2 regions of the Solibacillus sp. R5-41 genome follow, and region 2 is predicted to be linked to the other one. Evidence: riboswitches for the same ligand, from Rfam matches in the RefSeq annotation. Region 2 holds a riboswitch; the other holds the start of a gene.
The links. Region 2 has a riboswitch for FMN ahead of CSE16_RS05775 (ECF transporter S component). Riboswitches for the same ligand answer to the same signal wherever they lie in the genome.

Region 1 (10,305 bases), 1.2 Mb from region 2:
CTTGATCAAACTCTCGTTACCTATTACGGTGAATTTATGCAACATTTTGTACATGACTTTTTCACGAAATATGCACCATTGAAAATTTTATTTACTGCAAATAATATTGACGGCATACTTCAAGCTATCAACGAAAATTTAGCGATTACAATGGCACCTGATTTCATAATGAAAAATTATCCCTCAGTCTTGAATGGCGATATCATTCCGATTGAATTGATTAATCACGGAGCTGTAAATATTTCATTTGGGCTAGTAATATCTGAAGACAAACATTTGTCGAATCTCCCTAACAAGTATATTCAATATATGAAATCCGAGATCATGAAATTTTAAGACACAAAAAAAGAAGCTGCTTCGACTTTCGTAGAAGCTATGTTCTTTTCATTTTTGAATCGATTAGGTCGAACAAATTAAAAGCTACATGTGTCGGCCATAAAAAAGAGAAGTATTTCGCCACACACGAGCGATGTACTTCTCTTTTATACAAATTGAATTAATAGAATCGAGTCACATCAATAGGTGTAATGCCTTCAGCAGCACAATGATCATGGTATTTTTGCAAGAATGATTGCCAATTATCTCTAGCAATAATATCTCCATTCTCATTCAAATAGTCTAATGTTGCCTCAGTAATATTTAACGTAATAACTTCCTCATCTCCTACTGATTCAGGAGTATGTGTGGATGCGGCAGGTTCATAAACAACATCACCAGCTTTAGAAACCCAAGAGTCCTCTATATATCTCCATGAGCCTTGAACCGTATACACAATAACTGTGCCAGAATGGAAATGAGTAGGAAGCTTTGTACCCGCTGGAACTTTTAACAGTGTGATTGATTGTCCTGTTACTGGGTTAGCCTTTAATAATTTAAAATGAGCCACTCCAAAATACGGAATCCATGGTAAATCATCTGGACAAATATTACTTGCATTATACACTTCTACCACTTTTGCATTATTCATTGAAATCCCCTCTTCCAAAGTAATTTTTTAAATTCGCATATTGATGATTTTCATTCTAGTTAGCTTATTAGCCTTTACGAACTTCGTGTTTTCAGTATATTCAGAATAATAAACGTAATCAAATTAAAATTTTTAATATGCAATTCAATTTCATTAATATGTATAGGCCGCTCATTCTCCGCCTTCGATTTACCTATTTAACGCTAAATGGGGATTTCAAAATATTAAAGCAGTACTCAAAAACAAGTCAGCAATTCATAATATTTTAGAATGAGTTGTATAGGAATATTATAAAATTTAGTAATTTACCAAAATAAAACAACTTTTTCCACACCTCAATCGTCTCATAAGTGAGTGACAATTAATGGGGGCTCAAAATGAAAAAGAAACATCCGTTTGAAGCTATTGAAGAAATTTATTTAGCTTACTATCCATATTTAAAAAATTATTTGCTCAAACTCACCATAAATGAAGATATAGCCAACGATATTATTCAAGAGCTTTTTTCCAAAATACTAAAAGATCCTTCAAGAATTTCGCAAGTTCAGCATATGAAAAGCTGGTTAACAAAGGCCAGCAAAAATACATTGCTCGATTATTATAAAAAAAAGAAACCCGAACTGTTCCAGGATGAAAATCTAATTGAGGACTTATTGGTAAATTATCAAACACCTGAATCTAAGGCTGTAATAAATGCTCAAATCGAAGCGGCTTTAAAGGATTTGTCAAAAAGAGATAGATCCATTTTATTGGCAAAATTTTATTATGGATACAACTATGAAGAAATTAGTGAACTTTTAAACATCTCGATTACAACAATAAAGTCTACGGTTTTTAGGATTAGAAAACAGATGGCTAAAAGAGGGTGAGAATATGAAGGAATTCGAAAAAATCCATATTCTTTCACAGGAGCTAATTCCTGTGTTTGATGAATTAGAAGACGCATCGAAGAACATTATTTTGGAGCATATTGAAATTTGTAAGAACTGCCATTCTCTTTATGTAAATCAATTAAATGATGAAGATTATTCTATTCCTGTGCAAGACAAAGAGCAAATTGAAATGAAGCCTTTAAAAAAATTAGTGCAATTTAACCGGAGTCTTAAAGGAATGCTTTTTGTTATTCGAGGTGCATTATTGTTTTTCATTTTAGGTATTAGTTTTATTTTTTATAATTGGGAATTATCTAGTGATGCAGCGGTGGAATTTATAAAGAATACCCTCTTCCTTTTCTATTTCCCGAGTACTATTTTTTTGAATTTATTTACGTTGGTTTTTTTTAATCAGAAATGGGTTTGGCTAGCTATTTTATTCGACTTAATCATTATTTTATTTTTAGATACTTTCATATCTATATTGATCTAAATAAACGGAGGTGACGAAATTGGCTACAATTATTATTTTTGGCTTTTTTATTGGTATCTTAATTTTTCTTTTTTCATTTGCTATTTCAAAAATTAATGGCCATTACTATTTAGCCCCTCTTGTAACTTTTGCTATTGCTATATTTGTTGTTTTTTATAGCATTTTTAAAGTGGGTGGCTTTGAAGGAATGGGTTATGGCATTATAGGTGTAAGTATTTTTGTGGTAGCAGTTATAGGCACTTTAATACTTCCATTAATAGTTAAGCAAATTGATAAAAACGGGTTAAACAAGTTCGACAAATCGATTTTAATTATCTCACCATTCCTATTATTTGCTTCTATAATATGGGTAATTAACTACGATGATGGATACTGGGTAATCAGTGAAGGTTTTATTGAGGAGAACAAGTATACAGCAGCGGGTTACTATACAACCACCACAATATCCGAGGGGATGAAAAAAGTTAAAATACAATTAGGTGAAGCGTACGAAGGAAAGCAAATACTTGTAGAAAAGGTTAAAACCATTGGTAACACAGAAGTGATTATTAAAATTATTGATGGTGGGAAACCACAAAAAATGCCTTTTATTGAAATAGGATTACAAACGATTGTTGAACCATTTGTTGTTAAAACGACAGACGGCGAAATCATTGAGTCGGTCATTAATGTACCGACGAAATGACTTTTCCTACGTGTATCCATTTAGAATTTCATGCCAGGTACAGTTACCATTGATTTCATAAAAACACTTTTCCTCTTACTTTGCAATATTAGGAGAATTCATCTTTGATTTTGTACCTGGCATGTCATTAATCATATTTCAAAACTAAAACATTCTATTTAAATTCGCCATTTCAATAGCCGAAATTGCACTGTCATATCCTTTATTCCCTGCTTTAGTTCCAGCGCGTTCAATCGCTTGCTCGATATTTTCAGTTGTTACGATACCGAAAATAACTGGAACGCCTGATTCTAGGGATACATTGGCAATGCCTTTTGCTGCTTCGTTGCAAACGTAGTCATAATGTGTTGTGGATCCACGGATGACTGTACCTAGTCCAATGACCGCATCATAGTTCCCGGTAGCGACCATTTTTTTTGCGAGAAAGGGCACTTCAAATGCACCGGGTACCCATGCAATATCAATATTTTCTTCTGAAACACCATGGCGCTTTAAACCATCCATTGCACCGCTCAATAATTTAGCATTAATAAATTCATTGAATCGCCCGACAATAATACCTATTTTTAAGTCTGTACCTACTAATTGTGCTTCAAATGTTTTTCCCATGTTCATATCCCCTATGCTAATTGTAATTTTCTCTTTTCGTGCAATAGGTGTTCAAACACCCATTGTAAGAAGAGAAGTCCCTGGCAGATGTCACAGATTTTGAAAAGTATTAATTATATTGATGGCTGCCAGATACAGGCCTCCATTTAAATTCAAAATTTGGACGCAATTACGCCACAGCGTAATTGATTTATATGCAATGCTAATGCATCAATTGTTATAAATTTTAACTGAAAGGTTTTGGCTATTTCCCATAAATCCGGTACGCGTGCCATTGTGCCGTCTTCATTCATAATTTCACAAATAACCCCTACTTGTGCGGAACCGCAAAGCTTTGCCAAATCGACCGCAGCTTCCGTATGTCCTCTACGCTCTAATACTCCACCGTCTTTTGCAAGCAGTGGAAATACATGTCCTGGTCTTCTAAAATCTTGCGGTTGAACGGTTTCATCCAATAGTGCCAACATCGTATCTGAACGCTCAAAAGCACTAATGCCTGTTGTTGTTGTTTTAAAATCAATGCTCACAGTAAATGCGGTTTGATGGACATCCGTATTTGTTTGAACCATTGACTGAAGCTGTAATTTATCCGCAATTCTTTGTGAAATCGGTGTACAAATTAAGCCGCGCCCATACGTTGCCATAAAGTTAATATTTTTTGGTGTAGCGTGTTCCCCAAGTATTAGGAAGTCTCCTTCATTTTCACGATTTTCATCGTCAACTACAATAATGACTTCCCCTGCTTTTAACGATTCTATCGCTTCCTCAATTGTATGAAACATCTCGGTGCACTCCTTTAAAATCCATGTTGTTGTAAAAAATCCATTGAAAGATTTTTTGTTTGACTATTCGTCAAATGTTGCAAAATATATTTGCCAATAAGATCGGTTTCAACATTGACGAGATTCCCTACTTTTTTCATACCGAGTACCGTCTCTTTATACGTATGTGGAATTAATGAAACGGTTATTAAGGACGTTGTAACATTAAAAACAGTTAAACTTGTGCCATCTAGTGTAATGGAACCTTTTACTAAGCAATTTTTTAACAGTTCTTTCGGTACTTCCAAATCCATATACACAGCATTTGCAACTTGGCGTATTTGAACAATTTTGGCCACTCCATCAATATGTCCTGAAACGAAATGTCCGCCAAAGCGACCATTTGCTGCCATGGAACGCTCCAAATTTACTGTTGAGCCGACCTGCAATTGTTGAATGCTCGATGCTTTCACCGTTTCCGGCATAACATCTACCGTAAAAGCATTACTTGTAAAGCTTGTCACAGTTAAACAAACGCCATTTACTGAAATACTGTCCCCTAGCCTTACATCTTCTAAAATTTTTTTAGCATGAATGGATAACTCCATTGCTTGAGGAGTTGATTTCATCTGGTGAATCTTTCCTAACTCCTCGATAATCCCTGTAAACATCTTTCTCACCTCATCCTATCAATTTCGCCTTGGCGTAATTGCATCTAGCTTTATTTTCATAAAGAAAATAAAATAGAAAAAACCCCGATATTAGCTCGGAGTTTTGATGAGAGTTGTAAAAATGGCATAGTCAAATAAGCTTTTTTCCATTTATTTTTGAAAAAAGTCGACCATTTTTATTTCCTTCTCCCATCCAGACTATACTGTCGGCTTTGGATTCACACCAAATCCTGCCTAAAAAAGGCTCGCGGGCTTAGAATTTCTTCATCACCGCCGATTGGGATTTTCACCCGACCCCGAAGGAAAACATATAAAATTTTACAAAGTTTCTTCAAAAAACAAAAAAACCACATAGAAGATGCTCTACGGGGTGATTAGAAAATTCTTTTTTAGGCGTATTTAAATAAACCTTAGTGTAAACGCTAAACTACACAAAGGGTTCATTTTAAACCTAACCAATCCTTCTCTCATCCAGACTATACTGTCGGCTTTGGATTCACACCAAATCCTGCCTAAAAAGGCTCGCGGGCTTAGAATTTCTTCATCACCGCCGATTGGGACTTTCACCCGACCCCGAAGGATTATTCAACTATGACGCCCATTATAGCAGACTATTTTTATAAAGGCAAAATAAATTGAGAACACCAAACTAAAAACTTATTTTTATTTGCATTGCTATGTTCCTCAAGTGTTTTAGCCAACCTAACCTATAAGAACCATCATTAATACCACTAAATCTGCGCAATACGTCTTTTTAATGAGAGTTATTTGTAGATTTTTGTTATTTGATAATTAGCAAACAATCCTTATTTGCTGCGAAGATATATAAAAGTAAAATGAAACCTTCAGCTTACAATCATCGTATAATGAAGGACACACGAACATAGAAAGTCGGTGAAGAGATGGACAAATTATTAGGCTGTTTTGGGATTATCATTGTGGTGAGCTTAGTTATTAGTATTATTTTGAACTTTTGGACATATATAGCAGGCTTTTTCGGGATTTTTATTGTGATTGGATTCCTCTTTTTATGGAATCAAAAACGCAAGGAACAGCAGGCGCTGGAAACAAAGCAGCAACAACAGATTGATGCGCAAAATACGATTGAGTATAAAATGGAACGCCTGCTAACACTGACAAAAGATGCAGATCCAAAAGGGATGAAACGCCAACAATATTTGCACAAGGAGCAGTACACTTTACGGGATTATTGGTATAAATATTTGGATTTACGGGCGAAATTATTACTGAACAATACGCCCACTCACAGAGAAGAGGCAGTTCTCCACTTAATGTGTGATGAGCTGCTTGCAAGAATGGACAACCTTGAAATAGAAGTTCAGGATTCGGTGAAAAAGGAGTTTATCGAAGAGCATTTAACCCCACTTCTGCAAGACATTGTGAATATTATGGATGGGATTAATCCGACACAAACAATTAATATTGATGCCTATCAGCTTTTAAAAACCGCAATAGAATAACGTGCTCCGACTTTTTTAAAGAAATAAACGGTTCACTACTCATATAAGGCAGCATTTCCTTGCACGATTTAAAGGACATGCTGCTTTTTTTGTTTATAAAAATGATGAAATAGAAATTCCCCCTCTTGATTTCCTATAATAATTAAAAATAGCTAATCATACAATGGATTAAACATGAATTAAAGATAAAAAAGGTGGTTGATCTATGCAAACTGCACTTATATATATCGTATTATTACGTATCCTTTCGGGTAGCGTTGATATTGTAGCTGCATATATTATGTTCAAATTAAATAATTTGGAAAAAGCATTTGTAGTGAATACCTCCCTTGCGCTCATTGGACCACTTATTTTTATCCTCACAACTGGCATAGGATTAGCTGGTCTTAGTGATAAAGTATCACTTCCGAAAATGATTTGTCTATTTAGTGGGGTGCTCTTAATCTTTATTAGTTTACGAATGAAATGATTGGACAAACGTCTGCCCATCCCGAGGAAGCTAATTTTTTATAAGTGCATGATTCCGAATTCCCTCGAATACATTATGCAATGATAACTAGTATTGGAGGAGGGATAGTAATTCCTACATTTGTTACGCAATCACTGGAGGAAATACGATTTTGGTCTCGAATAATGAAGGAACATGCTTTCTTTTTAAGTCTTGGGTTCACCGCTGATCAAACCGAACTTATAAATGAAGCCAAATATTTTATCCCCGTATTTGAACAAATTCAAGAGCAGGCAAATCAATATAACGAACAAACAGATCCTCAAGTAATTAAACAGTTTAACATTCAGGTGTTCCAAGCTACCACGTATATTTGGGCTTATAAACGTAAAGTACTCGGTTTAATTTTAAGCTGTAAAATAGTAAGTAACAATATGCCTTTATTAGTGGATCATACAAGCCGAGAAGCCTATTATTTTGCGAAACGATTAAAAGAACTAAATGAAGGCAAATTAATTCCGTTACCTGAAGCCATTATTAAAGAGAATGTGTTTTTCCTAAAAATTATGGCCGATCATTCAAAATTCATCGGTCACTTAATGGATCCATCAGAACGAAAATTAGTCGATCAGGCACGTGAATTTAGCAATGATTTCGACCAACTACTATTCCAAGCGCAAGATTTAGATCATATGCGCCCTCAATCCGAAACACCATCACTTTTAGATCAATTTCTTGATCAAAATCGCGTATCTGTTGTGGCATTACGAGACTTCAAGAAAACGGCGAGAGATTTAATTGAAGCTTGCCGTATAAAAAGTAATATTCCTGCACTGCTCGCAGACCATGTTTACCGCGAAGCCGATCATTTCCTTCACATTATCGATGCATTCGAAGACCACCTTACTTCCCAAAAATCGTAAAACGTCAGAGTCCAATAGAACAAAACATTTGATTAACTTTCACATTAACACCTAATAAAAAGGCATCCGTGCTATGATGGAATGCCTTTTTATGTTTGTCCTTTCAATATGACAATGGTCAATTAACCTAACTCACGTTGATTTAATTCACAACAATCGAAAAAGCACTGTAAACTAATAAGCCCGCCATTACGATATTAAACGGCTGTCGATATTGCACCAACAGGTTCTGGAAAACTGAACCAAAAAGACTCCAGCTGAATGTACTCATGACACCGACTATCCCTAAAAATAAGGAAAACAACAGGTAGCTAAAATAGGAATCATAATAAGGGAGAATAAATGTTGCAACGACAGTAATCCCAAACAAAATTCCTTTTGGATTGACAAATTGGAGCAAAATCGCGATGAAGAAAAAATTTTTATGCTCCCTACTTGCATTGTCATTCCCCTCTTTACTCATCAAAATTTTATACGCCAAATACAGCATGTAGCCGACACCCAAAAGCGTCAATGGGAATTCTATTTTTGGCATCACACTTGTCAGCACGATATTAAAAACACTACATAATAATGTAATCGCAAAAAAGCCGACACCGACACCTAAACAAAATGTCACGGTTTTCTTTAAGCCATACTTATTCGCAAATGCCATCGCCATAATATTATTTGGACCTGGCGTAAAACTAGAAATGAAGACAAATAACAGAAATGAAAATATAGGCATAGTCGGACCTCCTTTTTCTTTCTTCAGCAGAATACTCCCACTTTTATTGGTGTTGAGATGAATACAGTTTTTTTCCTGTTCAGTTGGTGTTCAAATGCCCGCTGAACAAAGATAATGCCTCCAGCGGATGGCACAGATTTTCAGAGGAGCTTTTCGAGCAAGCTCGAAAAAATCTGGACTCAATTACGCCAAAGCGTAATTGATTATGTATGTTATAATGTACAAAACACACAATATAGCGTCGTTCGCTTTATTATACATTCCAGTCGTTATATTGTACATAGTGGAGGCATGAGCACATGGAAGAAATTCATCTAATTGTTGCAAAAAATTTAAAAGCGATTCGCGAACAGGAAAAACTAAGCTTAGAAAAGGTCGCCCAATTAAGTGGTGTCAGCAAAACAATGATTGGTCAAATTGAACGAGGTGAGTCTAGTCCAACGTTGACAACGATATGGAAAATAGCGAACGGCTTAAAGGTTTCCTTTACATCCCTGATTAACAATCCGCAGCCAGATGCAACAGTTGTTTTAAGAAATGAGATTCAAGTTTTATCTGAAAACAGTGGTAAATATCGCGTCTACCCTTCCTTCCCGTTCCAGGGTGACCGACGCTTTGAAATATATACGGTTGAAATTGACAAAGGTGGACATTTGAAGGCGGATGCCCATAGAGAAGGTACCGAGGAATTTATTACTGTGTTTGATGGCGAACTCACGATTGCTGTCGGTGACGGTCAATATACACTAAATAAGGGTGACTCCATCCGATTCAAGGCGGACAAACCTCACAGTTATACGAATGCTGGTAGCACATTAATCCGCTTAAGTATGACGATCTTTTATCCACCTTTTCAGTGACGTGAAATTCAACATTTGACGAAGCTTCATAAATAAACCCCAAAAAGCATTCTTCCATCCCGGATTGCTACAAGAAAACAGCCACTTCACGGAGAAATGGCTGTTTTCTTTGGATCACATTTACTTAGTGTCTTTAAGAACTTCGCTTAATTGCAATCGAGATATCGTCCCTTGATGTAAAAATAATTGCCATCTGCTATCAATAAGTTTCCATATCGAACTTCTTAACGTGTTACGGTTTCTCGTTTTATCAACAATAAAATAGGTAGCAAAAACCACATCAGGTGCTAACGGATAAATTTCGTAGTTATGTAGTGACATCTCAGTCAAAACAACACCCGTTTCAAGGCATTCTTTTTTATCATACATATACCCTGAACTACCATTTTCAAAAAACTTGTTTGCCAGTATTTAACTAGTTTTTTTGGGCTTTTCCGCACTTCAAGTACTGTGTGACTTTCCTCTATTTGCTTTAAATGTTCTTTTAAATTCACATCCATTGTATATCCATCCTATTTTTATAGTTATTATATATATGGTTATATTAATGAGCAATGTATGCGCCAAACAGTTAAACTTCACTGCAAATCAATTTTCACTGAATCCAATTCGACTGGCATATTCGAACTAAGGGTGCTTAAACTCACTCGTAGAACATAATCTATTGGATTGAAGCTCTTCACTTTACCAATTTCAAAGGTACTTCTAAATCGCAACTTTTCTTCATCCAGCACTTCCGTTGTATGTTTCATCGGCTCCTCATACACTTCTTTCTCTGTTTCTTTCACAAGTATAAGATTATTTTTTG
Region 2 (10,305 bases):
GAAACAATTTATATCGATTGCGGCTACAATATTATGGGGTAATTTCCAAACAAATATTTAACGTAATTTCCGAGAAATAAAATAAGCAGAAATGTTTGAAATACATTTCTGCTTATTCCTGTTTGCAAGCATAACACCTTTAAACTAAATGACAATGTTCCCAATTTATTGGACTTATAATGAAGTTGCAATTAATCGTACTTCCGTCCAACAATTGAAACAGGTTATTTGTTTAACACTAGGTAAATACTGCTATCTAGGTGTATTTTCAAGATTTTGTTTGTTATGTTCATCTTTACTTTTCACCGCAAGTAATTCACTAATCGTAACAAATTGATAACCTTGTGTTTCTAGATTTGCTAATATTTGTTCCAATGCTTGCACCGTTTGAGTTCGATTTGCACCGCCATCATGAAATAGCACAACATTTCCATTTCCAACGCCATCTATTACCTTTTGAGCAATTTTATTTACTCCTGGATCTCTCCAATCTTCTGTATCTAGATGCCAAGACCACATCACTATTTTATAGCCTTTTTCTGTCACGGCATTAATCATTTCATCTGTGTACTGCCCTTCCACAGGTCGAAATAATTTCGGTATTTCCCCAGTAATACTAAACAATATATCACTCGTCACTTGTATTTCATCCATCAAATCTTCCGTCTTAATTTTTTTCGGATGAGAGTACGTATGATTGGCAATTTCATGACCCTCTTCGTGCATACTAGAAATGATTTCTGGATGTTTTTCTGCATTTTTACCAACAATAAAGAAAGTTGCCTTTGCTTGATGCTTATTTAATAAACTTAATATTTCAGGTGTATACTTTTTATGAGGTCCATCATCAAAGGTTAACGCTACGATTTTTTGATCTGTATCTACTTCCCATACCATTTGTCCAGATTCTTCATAATACTTTCTGCCTTTATCAGAAGAATAACTATAGCTCGCAAATAGTAAAAATGTTGCACCAATACAGACAAATATCGTAATTAACAATTTAAAATTCAAGCCTTTGCACCTCCAAATTCTTGATTCATTTCTGTAGTATTTGCGAGATGCCAGGATCTATTCGTGTTAGAAGGCAAATGCAATTTGGAAGGTTTTTTATTCTGAGCATTCAACAATAATTAAAATTAAATTTTATGCAAAAAAGAGCATTTTGATTATTAATCAAAATGCTCTTTCATTATTACGATACAGTCTTTTCCATTTCTTTCGGTACCGGCTCACCCGCTTGTATTAAAGAATTACTCGTATTAATTAGTAATGTTACAATTAACATGAAAATCCCTGTCCCAATTAATAACTTTTCCACCGAAATAACGTCTGCTAATGGGCCGAAAATTAACATTCCTAGTGGCATCATGGAAGTAGAAATCATTCCAAATACCCCGAAAACTCGCCCTAAATAATCTGTATCTACCTTTTCTTGAATAATCGTCATCGTCGGCGTGTTAAAAATCGGCATAGCTAGCCCAAATAGTGCCATCACTATTAAATAAAGTGAAAAGATTGGAAGAATGCCTAACAAAATCGTACAGACGGCCATGATAACCCCTGCAAACATCATCGTATAAACTCGATTTCGGAAACCACCCCACGAAGCAATTATAATACCACCTATCATCATCCCAACAGAAAAGGTAATTTCAGTCGCAGTGAGTCGCCAAATATCCTCTCCAAAGCTTCTTGCTACTTGTAATGGAGTTAAAAATGCAACGGGAGCCATTAATACAAACAGCGCCGCAAAAAATACAAAAAAACTTTTCAAAAAATCATGTTGTTTAATATACTGGATTCCTAATTTGAAATCACCTAAATAACTTACTTCTTGTTGCTGTGCTGCTTTTGCATGTAACGGTATTTTTAGTAATGTTACGAGCACCATAATCGCGATTACAGCGGTAATAACATCGATAAAGAAAATCACCTTCATCGTAGTTAACGATAATAACGCAGCACTTACCATTGGTGATACGAACATAATGACTGCTTGAATCGTACCATTAATACCATTCACACGCATTAAATGCTGTTCTGGTACAATTTGAGGCAATATCGCACCGACAGCAGGCGTTTGAATACCCGCCCCTACCGCACGAATAGCCGCCATAACGAATAATAACCAAATCGAATCATAACCAAGCATAAAAACAATTGCTAAAATAAGCGTAGCAAATGCAATCATACCATCTGCAATAATAATTAACTTTTTCCGATTAAAGCGATCTGCCCAGACCCCAGCAACTGGCGACAATAAAAATGTCGGAATAAATCCACAAATAATATAAATCGTCATCATCATTCCAGATTGCGTAGACAACGTAATATACCACATCATCGCATACTGAACGAGCGACGAACCAAATAAAGAAATCGTTTGGCTACTTAAAAAAAGTGTAATATCCCGCTTCCATTTTTCATTTTGTATCGTATTTCGACCTTCCATATTTACCCACCTTCAAATTTCTTAAGTATATACAACAATTTTAACCGAAAAAAAATCACTTAACCAGTATGTTACAGAACATATTGGTTAAGTGATTTTTTTTAGTGGATGTCGCGCTTTTTAAAGTTGCCACCACGTACTTCTGCAACATCTGTTATAACAACAAACGCAGTTGGATCTATTTCTTTAATAACCGTAATAATTTTATTTTCTTCCATTCTTGTAATGACACATGTTACAATATCCATTTTTTCATTCGAAAATCCACCGCGTCCCTCAGAATACGTAACGCCGCGTCCTAAACGGTCTTGTATCGTCGAACCAATTTCTTCTGAATGTTTACTAACAATTTTAACGGATTTCGATTTTTCTAAACCGACTTGCACCACATCGATCACTACTTTTGCAATGTAGTACGTCGTCGCTGAGTATAAGGCACCTTCCAGACCGTAAATAAAGCCCGCTCCCGTGAAAATGAAGGCATTAATAAATAATATGATGTCTCCTACAGAAAATGGAACTTTACGTGATATAAGTACGGCTAGCACTTCCGAACCATCAAGTGCTCCACCATTACGCAGGACGATACCAATACCGACACCTAGCATGACGCCACCAGATAACACGATTAACAATGGGTCATTTGAACTTAAAATCGGATCAATTTGATGAAGTAAAGTTGTCGAGAGCGAAAGTAATGCAATACCTGTCATGCTCAATATCGCAAATGTTTTCCCGACTTGTTTGTAACCTAAATAAACGAATGGAATGTTTAATACGAATAGTAAAACACCTAGCGGAACATCAAATAAATAATTCCCCATAATACTTACACCCGTTACTCCACCATCAATTACTGCATTCGGAATTAATACTGCCTCTAATGCGTAGGCCGTCATGACTGCACCAATGGCGATCATGACAATACGACGAGTAAGATCGAGCGCCCTACTCTTTTTACTAATTTGTTGTTGTGGCATTCAAACACCTCTTGTTAAATTGTAAAATAAATTTATCAATCTGTAATGATTTATTTCCAATTACTATTATTCCTTATTTACTACCCATTTGAAAACTAAAAGCGTCAATTAAGCATATTTAAAAGCCATATTTTTTTAAACTTCCGTAAAAAATAGCAAAAAGACACCTCGAACGAGTCGAAATGTCATTTTTTATTTATCTTATATTCGCAAACAGATTGAAGCTTTACTTTAAACAACGGCACTCTTTTTAGGAATAATCAAACCAATAAGCACACCTATTATCGCTGGTACAACCCAACCTAATCCAATCGAATAGAGTGGCAATATATCCGCATAAAATGCTGAAATCGCTGTTAAAAAATTCACTTCAAATGATGGCACGTTCGCTATTAGCGCGTTATAGCCATCAATCGTACTAATAAAGAACGTCAAAATAATAGCGCCTGCGTATACCGACTGCTTATTTTTAAAGTACGATGAAGCGAGCCCAAGTATAATTAGAACAATTGCTAGAGGGTATAAGAACATTAAAACTGGTACCGCAAACGTAATAATATTCGTCAAACCAAAATTTGCAATTGTAAACGAAACTAAACATAATGCAACTACAAATAATTTATAGCTAATTTTTGGGAACACTTCATGAAAAAACTCACTACATGCTGTGATTAGCCCGATACTCGTTTTTAAACACGCTAATACGATAATGATTGCTAATAATATCGCGCCATAAGCACCAAAATAATGTTCTGCTACGGCCGCGAAAATTTGGCCTCCATTATCAAATGTCCCTACCATTCCGACACTCGATGCGCCCATATACGTAATTAAACCGTAAATAAGCATCATTAACGCCATCGCAAAAATACCTGATTTCCATGTCGCTTTAGCAATTTCTTTTTTATCGGTAATTCCAGCGCGCTTAATGGCATTAATGACGATGATCCCAAATGCTAATGAAGCAAGAGCATCCATCGTATTATAGCCTTCTTTGAAACCTGTCATAAAAGCTTCATTAACATAGCTACTTGTTGGACCGTAGAAATTGCCCATCGGTGAGAAAATACTAATTGCAATGAGTATAAATAAAAACACTAAAAATGCTGGTGTTAAATATTTTCCGATATAATCCATTACTTTTGCCGGATTCAACGAAAAGTAAAATACAATCGCGAAAAAGACAAAACTAAAAATTGCTAACCAGAACTTAGCTTGCTCAGGTGCTATGAACGGCTCAAATCCAACAACAAACGGAACCGTAGCCGTACGTGGAATCGCAAAGAAAGGACCAATTGTTAAATACAATGCAAGTGCGAATAATACGCCAAAAACAGGATGTACGCGACTTGCTAAATCCTTCAGACCATTACTTCCCGAAAGTCCTATTGCTAATATCCCTAAAAACGGCAAACCAATCGCCGTTATTAAAAATCCGATAAGTGCCGGCCAATAATTTGTACCTGCTAGCTGTCCCATTTGAATCGGGAAAATTAAGTTACCTGCGCCAAAAAACATGCCAAATAACATAGTCCCGATGACAGCATATGTAGAAAAGGGTATTTTTTTATCCAATGATGTCACTCCTATGATGTTAGTTCAATGTTTGCTATTCTCAAAATAGATTGATTTTTCGCAACAATGAACAATATGATACCAGTCTCAGCATCTGATTACAATAGTAAACGCATATTTATTATTAGAAAACGAAAGCCAGCACCCAATGATTGGCATGCTGGCTTTCCTCGTATTATGCTAAAAACTGCGAACGTTGATTTTCAATCCATACCCGCATGATGCGATAAATCATTGTGGCAATGACTAATAAGATAATTCCTTTTATTATATTAAACGGTAAAATACCTAAAACAATCGTTTCGTACATATTAAATTCAGGCATCCCTAATAGATACGTATACATTGGTAAAAACGCGAAGTAATTTAATACAGCCATGCCAATTGACATGATGAAAGTACTAATCACTAATCCACCAACAAGTCCTTTTACTGATGGGAACCTTTTATAAATATAATAAGCTGGGATCACAAACGAAATGCCTGTTACAAAGTTGGCAATATGCCCTACTGGAATACCTTCTGGTGCGCCTGTAAAAATCCAATCTAACACGTTTTTAATCAGCTCAACTAAAATTCCTGCAACAGGTCCCATTGTGATGGCTGCAATTAATGCAGGGATATCACTAAAATCAATTTGTAAAAACACTGGGAACCATGGTAATGGGAAGTTAAGTAACATCAAAATAAATGAAATACTACTTAACATACCGATTGTTACGAATGAACGTAACTTTAAACTTTTCTTGCGCATAAAAAATCTCTCCTCATTGCTGATTCACTCTTGCAAGAAGAAAGGACGAATCAAAATCATCCCATGAAAAAACCCTTATGCTAATAAAGAAGCATAAGGGAGAATAGGCACACTTAAATAAAGGTCTATTCCATGTTTTTAAAAACATAACTCAATCCTTTTTCTTTGTATAAGAAAGTTAGCCTTTCTAAATACTAGAAAAACAAAAATTGTGTTTACCAAAAAACACGGCAGTTTCATGAAATGACGACCGTACCTCCATCTTCTCCCATCCAGACTATACTGTCGGCTTTGGAATCACACCAAATCCTGCACACAAAAAAGTGGCTCGCGGGCTCGAAAAGTTGACTGTAGCGTCCTCCAAGTAAATGGTCAGAGGCTACAACTTTATATTACCGCCGGTCGGGAATTACACCCTGCCCCGAAGATGAATCAATATTAAATTTTGTTACATGTTCATTATAAGGTAAATAAAAGAATTGTAAAGTCTTTCGCTTACAATTCTTTTATTCGATTATTTAATATTGTTAAAGTCGTAGTTAATTAAATTCGCGGCAACTGGTTTTGGTAACGGCTTTGAAAAATCAAAACCACCCCATTCTTGCTGTTTTATTTGTTCAAATTTCACTTGTTTATTAAAGCTGGCCGCTGTTAGAAGAATCCCTTCAATCATGCGCATCGCCTGAGCTGAATCATATCTATCTAAATCGAGCAGTTCATCAAAAATAACAGTTACGGTATTTCCCTTTTCTATCACTCGGAAGGATACATCGGGCAAAATAGCTGTTTGAAAAATATCATTTGCTTCCATCGTCATATTTAGTAACGCATCTTCAACATTGCTAAAGCTCATTCGAAAATTGGGACTTAAATAAGTTGAACCGTCACGCATTTGATAACTAAAATAATTATAATTCGTCGTTTTCCCTGTTAACATAATCGGTTTATATACTTCCCCGATATGATCAAGCATCATTTGTGTGCCTTCTTCATTTTTCAATTGCACTTGGTCATAACTTGCACCAAATGTATCAATTAAAGCTCCCCTATAATTCGAGAGAGCAGCTGAACCTGCATCATAGTTATGGTCATTTGGAAGCTGGTGAACTAAATTCTTTTCATTTTCCGTAAAGCTTCCTTTGAAAGGATGATACTCTTTAAAGCCTAGTGCTTGCTCCTCAATAAACGGTGCAAATTCATTATAAAGCTGCAATTTCGTTGGGGATTGCGTACCTAATTGACGTTCCACGATTTCAATTGGAATCAAGAAACTAGCAGGCACACTTTCCGCATCATCCCCTGCCAATCCTAGCGTGAACAATGTATACCCTTGTAATTGTTGCTCATAAACCGCCGTTTGCATTGGCATGGCGGCCATTTTTTGTGATATCGGATTCTCTTCCTGGTCCATTGAATAACCTTCCATCATTCTCGTTGTGGATGGCTCATGGAGTGAACTATCTTCAGAATTTGCCTTATCTTCACTTGAGGACAGTTGTAAAACAGGTGCGTTTCCTAGGAATGTGGAAGCAATAAAAACAAGAACAAAAAGCGAGGCAATCGATGCAATTAAAGGCCTCCAATGCATCTTTTTCTTCACGATGACAGGCTGTTGTTCAGTATGAGAATCAAAAGCATCACTTTCTTTTAATCGTTGGAAAATTTCATCCTTTGATCGATCATCTGTTATTTTCGGTGTTTGCTTTAATAGCTGTTCGATTTGATCTTCATCCCAAAAATCCTTTTTCATCATGCATTCGCCTCCTCTCCGTCATTTTTCTGTAAAATTTCCCGTAACTTTTTTAATGCTCTGTGCTGTGTTGTTTTTACTTTCCCCTCTGTCCAACCTAAGACATCTGCTGTTTCTTGAATCGTTAACTCTTGCATATAACGCATGATGATCACCATTTTTTGATCCCCTGTACACACCTCTAATGCAGCTAGTAATTGGCGCATCTGGTCACTTAATTCCATAAATTGCTCAGGCGTTGGCACGGGAGAAACAAGTTGTTCGGTTTCCCAATCAAAGGTTGTAAAAGAGTGACGATCTCGAATTTGCTTTTTACGAAAATAATCAATAGCAACATTTTTTGCGATTGAAAATAACCATGTCTTTTCACTACTTTTCCCTTCAAAACGTTCGTAGGATTTTAGGACGCGCACATATACTTCATGCGAAAGATCCTCCGCAATTGTACGGTTTTTTACTAAGTATATTAAAAAATTGAAAACATCTTGATGATAAGTATCATATAATCGATGGAAAATGGACTCTTGCACCCATCCCACCTCCGTTCTACTAATTTGTCGTTTTTAAACGTAAAAAGTTGCATGGTAAGTTTATCCATAATCAAAAAGGTGTGCTATAAAATAATAGTCACACCTTTCTAGTTAAACTTGCTTCAGCAGAAGTTCCCTACTTCTATAAGTGGGATTGAATGACAAGTATGCACTTATTTCAATTGTAGTTCAGACCCCAGCGGCTGTCACAGATTTTGAAAAGGATTTTTTCGGGCGCGCTAAAAAAATCTGGACAAGAATTAGCCGAGGCGTAATTAATTTGATTCCTGTCATCGCATTATTCAGACATCGGTAAATAAAATGTAAATTTCGTGCCTTGGTGTTCGCCACTTTCTACTGTAATCGTGCCTTTATGTGCCTCGATAATGTTGCGTGTGATGGCTAGCCCAAGTCCTGTACCACCTTTAGAACGTGTTCTCGCTTTATCCGCTTTGTAAAAACGTTCAAATACATAAGGTAAATCTTCTTGAGGAATGCCTTGACCTGTATCACTCACTTGAATTTTCGCGAATGTTTGCTCCTTTAAAATTGAAACGGTAACGGAACCATCTGCAGAAGTATGTCGAATCGCATTATCTATTAGATTCGTTAATACTTGTTCAATACGATCTTCATCAATGTGAATCATCGAATCTGGTGTAAATTCAGATTCAAAACGTAAATGTACTTCATGTTCTTTCGCTGCTTGACCAAATTTTTGTGTCATCCGTTCGATTACAGACACTAATGGGACCGTTTCCTTATACAAAGTCATATGTCCTGCTTCCATGCGCGCTAAATCGAGTAAATCCGTTACGAGACGCCCCATTCGTTGTGATTCGTCATAAATGACACGAATCATATCCTGTTGTTCTTCCTCTGAAGTCACAACGCCATCGATAATCGCTTCTGAATAGCCTTGCAGCATCGCAATCGGCGTACGTAATTCATGCGAAACATTGGCAATGAAATCCGATTTTAACTTTTCTAATTTTGTTTCCTCCGTTTTATCACGAATAACCGCTACTGCTCCACGAATTGCATTGCCACTATATAACGGGCTAAATGTAATGCTATAATACGATTTTCCAAGCTCTAATTCTTCATCCAATTTATCCTCGAAGTTTAAAACATGATCTAACATATGATAAAGTTCTTCAGGAATAGGACGTGTACTGTCTAACCCTTTTGTAACAAACCATTTTTGTAATAAACGTTCGGCTGGTGGATTGCTTACTAAAATCGTTTTATCCCGATTAAACGTAATTACCGCATCCGTCATAGAAGTTAAAATACTTGATAATTGTTCTTTTTCTTGGTTGATTACTTCTAAATGATGCTTTAATTGGCGACCCATTTGATTAAAAGCAACAGCAAGCTGCCCAATTTCATCATTTTGTTTCGTTTCCAGTTTTGAGTCGAAGCGTCCTTTTGAAAGTTCAAATGCATGTTCACGCATTTTTCTTAATGGGTACGTAATTCGAGAAGATAGGAAAAAAGCAAAAACGGTCGTTAATATAAAGGCCACGGCTGCTGCAAAAAAAACGATTTTTGTCGTATTTTTGCTCGTTTGATAAACAGCATCTGGATTTTTGTAAATAAAAATGGCCCCATGTAACTCCCCGTCCCCTTTTAGTGGGAATCCAAGGACCATATAGGAACTTTTTTTATCTTTTTCGGTATTTGAAGGAAGGATTAATTCTTTTACAATTGGCTCTGTAATTTCAAAAACTTCTTGAAATGCTCTATTGGAAATAATTTCTTGCTGGATTTGCTGTTGATTCACGCCTTCTTGTTTTGCATACAAAATTTCATTTGAACTTTTGGCAACAAGCACGCTCATCGTATTCGTCATAAGCTCTGAAATAATAGCTAATTTATTTTCATTCAAAGCTTCATCATCGACGATACTCGCAATCGCAGCAGCTGTTTGACGTAAAGACTGTTCGGATTGCTCTTTATGATAACTGCCAAGAAACTCTAGCATAAAGACCGTGAAAATAAAAAGGACAAATGAAACGAGAAGCAAAATGGTTACCCATAGCTTCCCGACAATACTATTCCATATTCTATTCATTAACTACCTCAAATTTATAACCAACGCCCCAAACGGTTACGATCATTTTTGCCGCATTTTCGGAAACACGGTTTAACTTTTCACGTAATCGTTTCACATGCGTATCAACCGTACGTAGGTCACCAAAGAAATCGTAATGCCATACTTCTTTTAATAATTGCTCACGGTCAAACACTTTATCTGG

Region 1: another riboswitch for FMN. It lies ahead of ribE (riboflavin synthase); the one in region 2 lies ahead of CSE16_RS05775 (ECF transporter S component).

What each region holds. Positions count from the first base shown of each region.
Region 1 is NZ_CP024123.1:2,408,735-2,419,039, forward strand. Features, by position in the region: gene CSE16_RS11660 (LysR family transcriptional regulator) at 1-336, shown strand, start outside; gene CSE16_RS11665 (2,4'-dihydroxyacetophenone dioxygenase family protein) at 497-967, opposite strand; gene CSE16_RS11670 (RNA polymerase sigma factor) at 1,345-1,836, shown strand; gene CSE16_RS11675 (hypothetical protein) at 1,841-2,332, shown strand; gene CSE16_RS11680 (YesK family protein) at 2,352-3,017, shown strand; gene ribE (6,7-dimethyl-8-ribityllumazine synthase) at 3,162-3,626, opposite strand; partial or broken gene ribB (3,4-dihydroxy-2-butanone-4-phosphate synthase) at 3,830-4,408, opposite strand; gene ribE (riboflavin synthase) at 4,423-5,058, opposite strand; FMN riboswitch at 5,236-5,366, opposite strand; FMN riboswitch at 5,514-5,643, opposite strand; gene CSE16_RS11700 (ABC transporter substrate-binding protein) at 5,961-6,539, shown strand; gene CSE16_RS11705 (YqhV family protein) at 6,745-7,008, shown strand; gene CSE16_RS11710 (DUF2935 domain-containing protein) at 7,089-7,910, shown strand; gene CSE16_RS11715 (LysE family transporter) at 8,053-8,637, opposite strand; gene CSE16_RS11720 (helix-turn-helix domain-containing protein) at 8,937-9,497, shown strand; gene CSE16_RS11725 (hypothetical protein) at 9,618-9,866, opposite strand; gene CSE16_RS22235 (hypothetical protein) at 9,824-9,997, opposite strand; gene CSE16_RS11730 (DUF4179 domain-containing protein) at 10,076-10,305, opposite strand, start outside.
Region 2 is NZ_CP024123.1:1,236,555-1,246,859, reverse strand. Features, by position in the region: gene fabI (enoyl-ACP reductase FabI) at 1-42, shown strand, start outside; gene CSE16_RS05795 (polysaccharide deacetylase family protein) at 253-1,014, opposite strand; gene CSE16_RS05790 (MFS transporter) at 1,196-2,455, opposite strand; gene CSE16_RS05785 (YitT family protein) at 2,557-3,435, opposite strand; gene brnQ (branched-chain amino acid transport system II carrier protein) at 3,667-5,010, opposite strand; gene CSE16_RS05775 (ECF transporter S component) at 5,186-5,764, opposite strand; FMN riboswitch at 6,021-6,197, opposite strand; gene CSE16_RS05770 (hypothetical protein) at 6,279-7,517, opposite strand; gene CSE16_RS05765 (RNA polymerase sigma factor SigX) at 7,514-8,044, opposite strand; gene CSE16_RS05760 (ATP-binding protein) at 8,343-10,121, opposite strand; gene CSE16_RS05755 (response regulator transcription factor) at 10,114-10,305, opposite strand, start outside.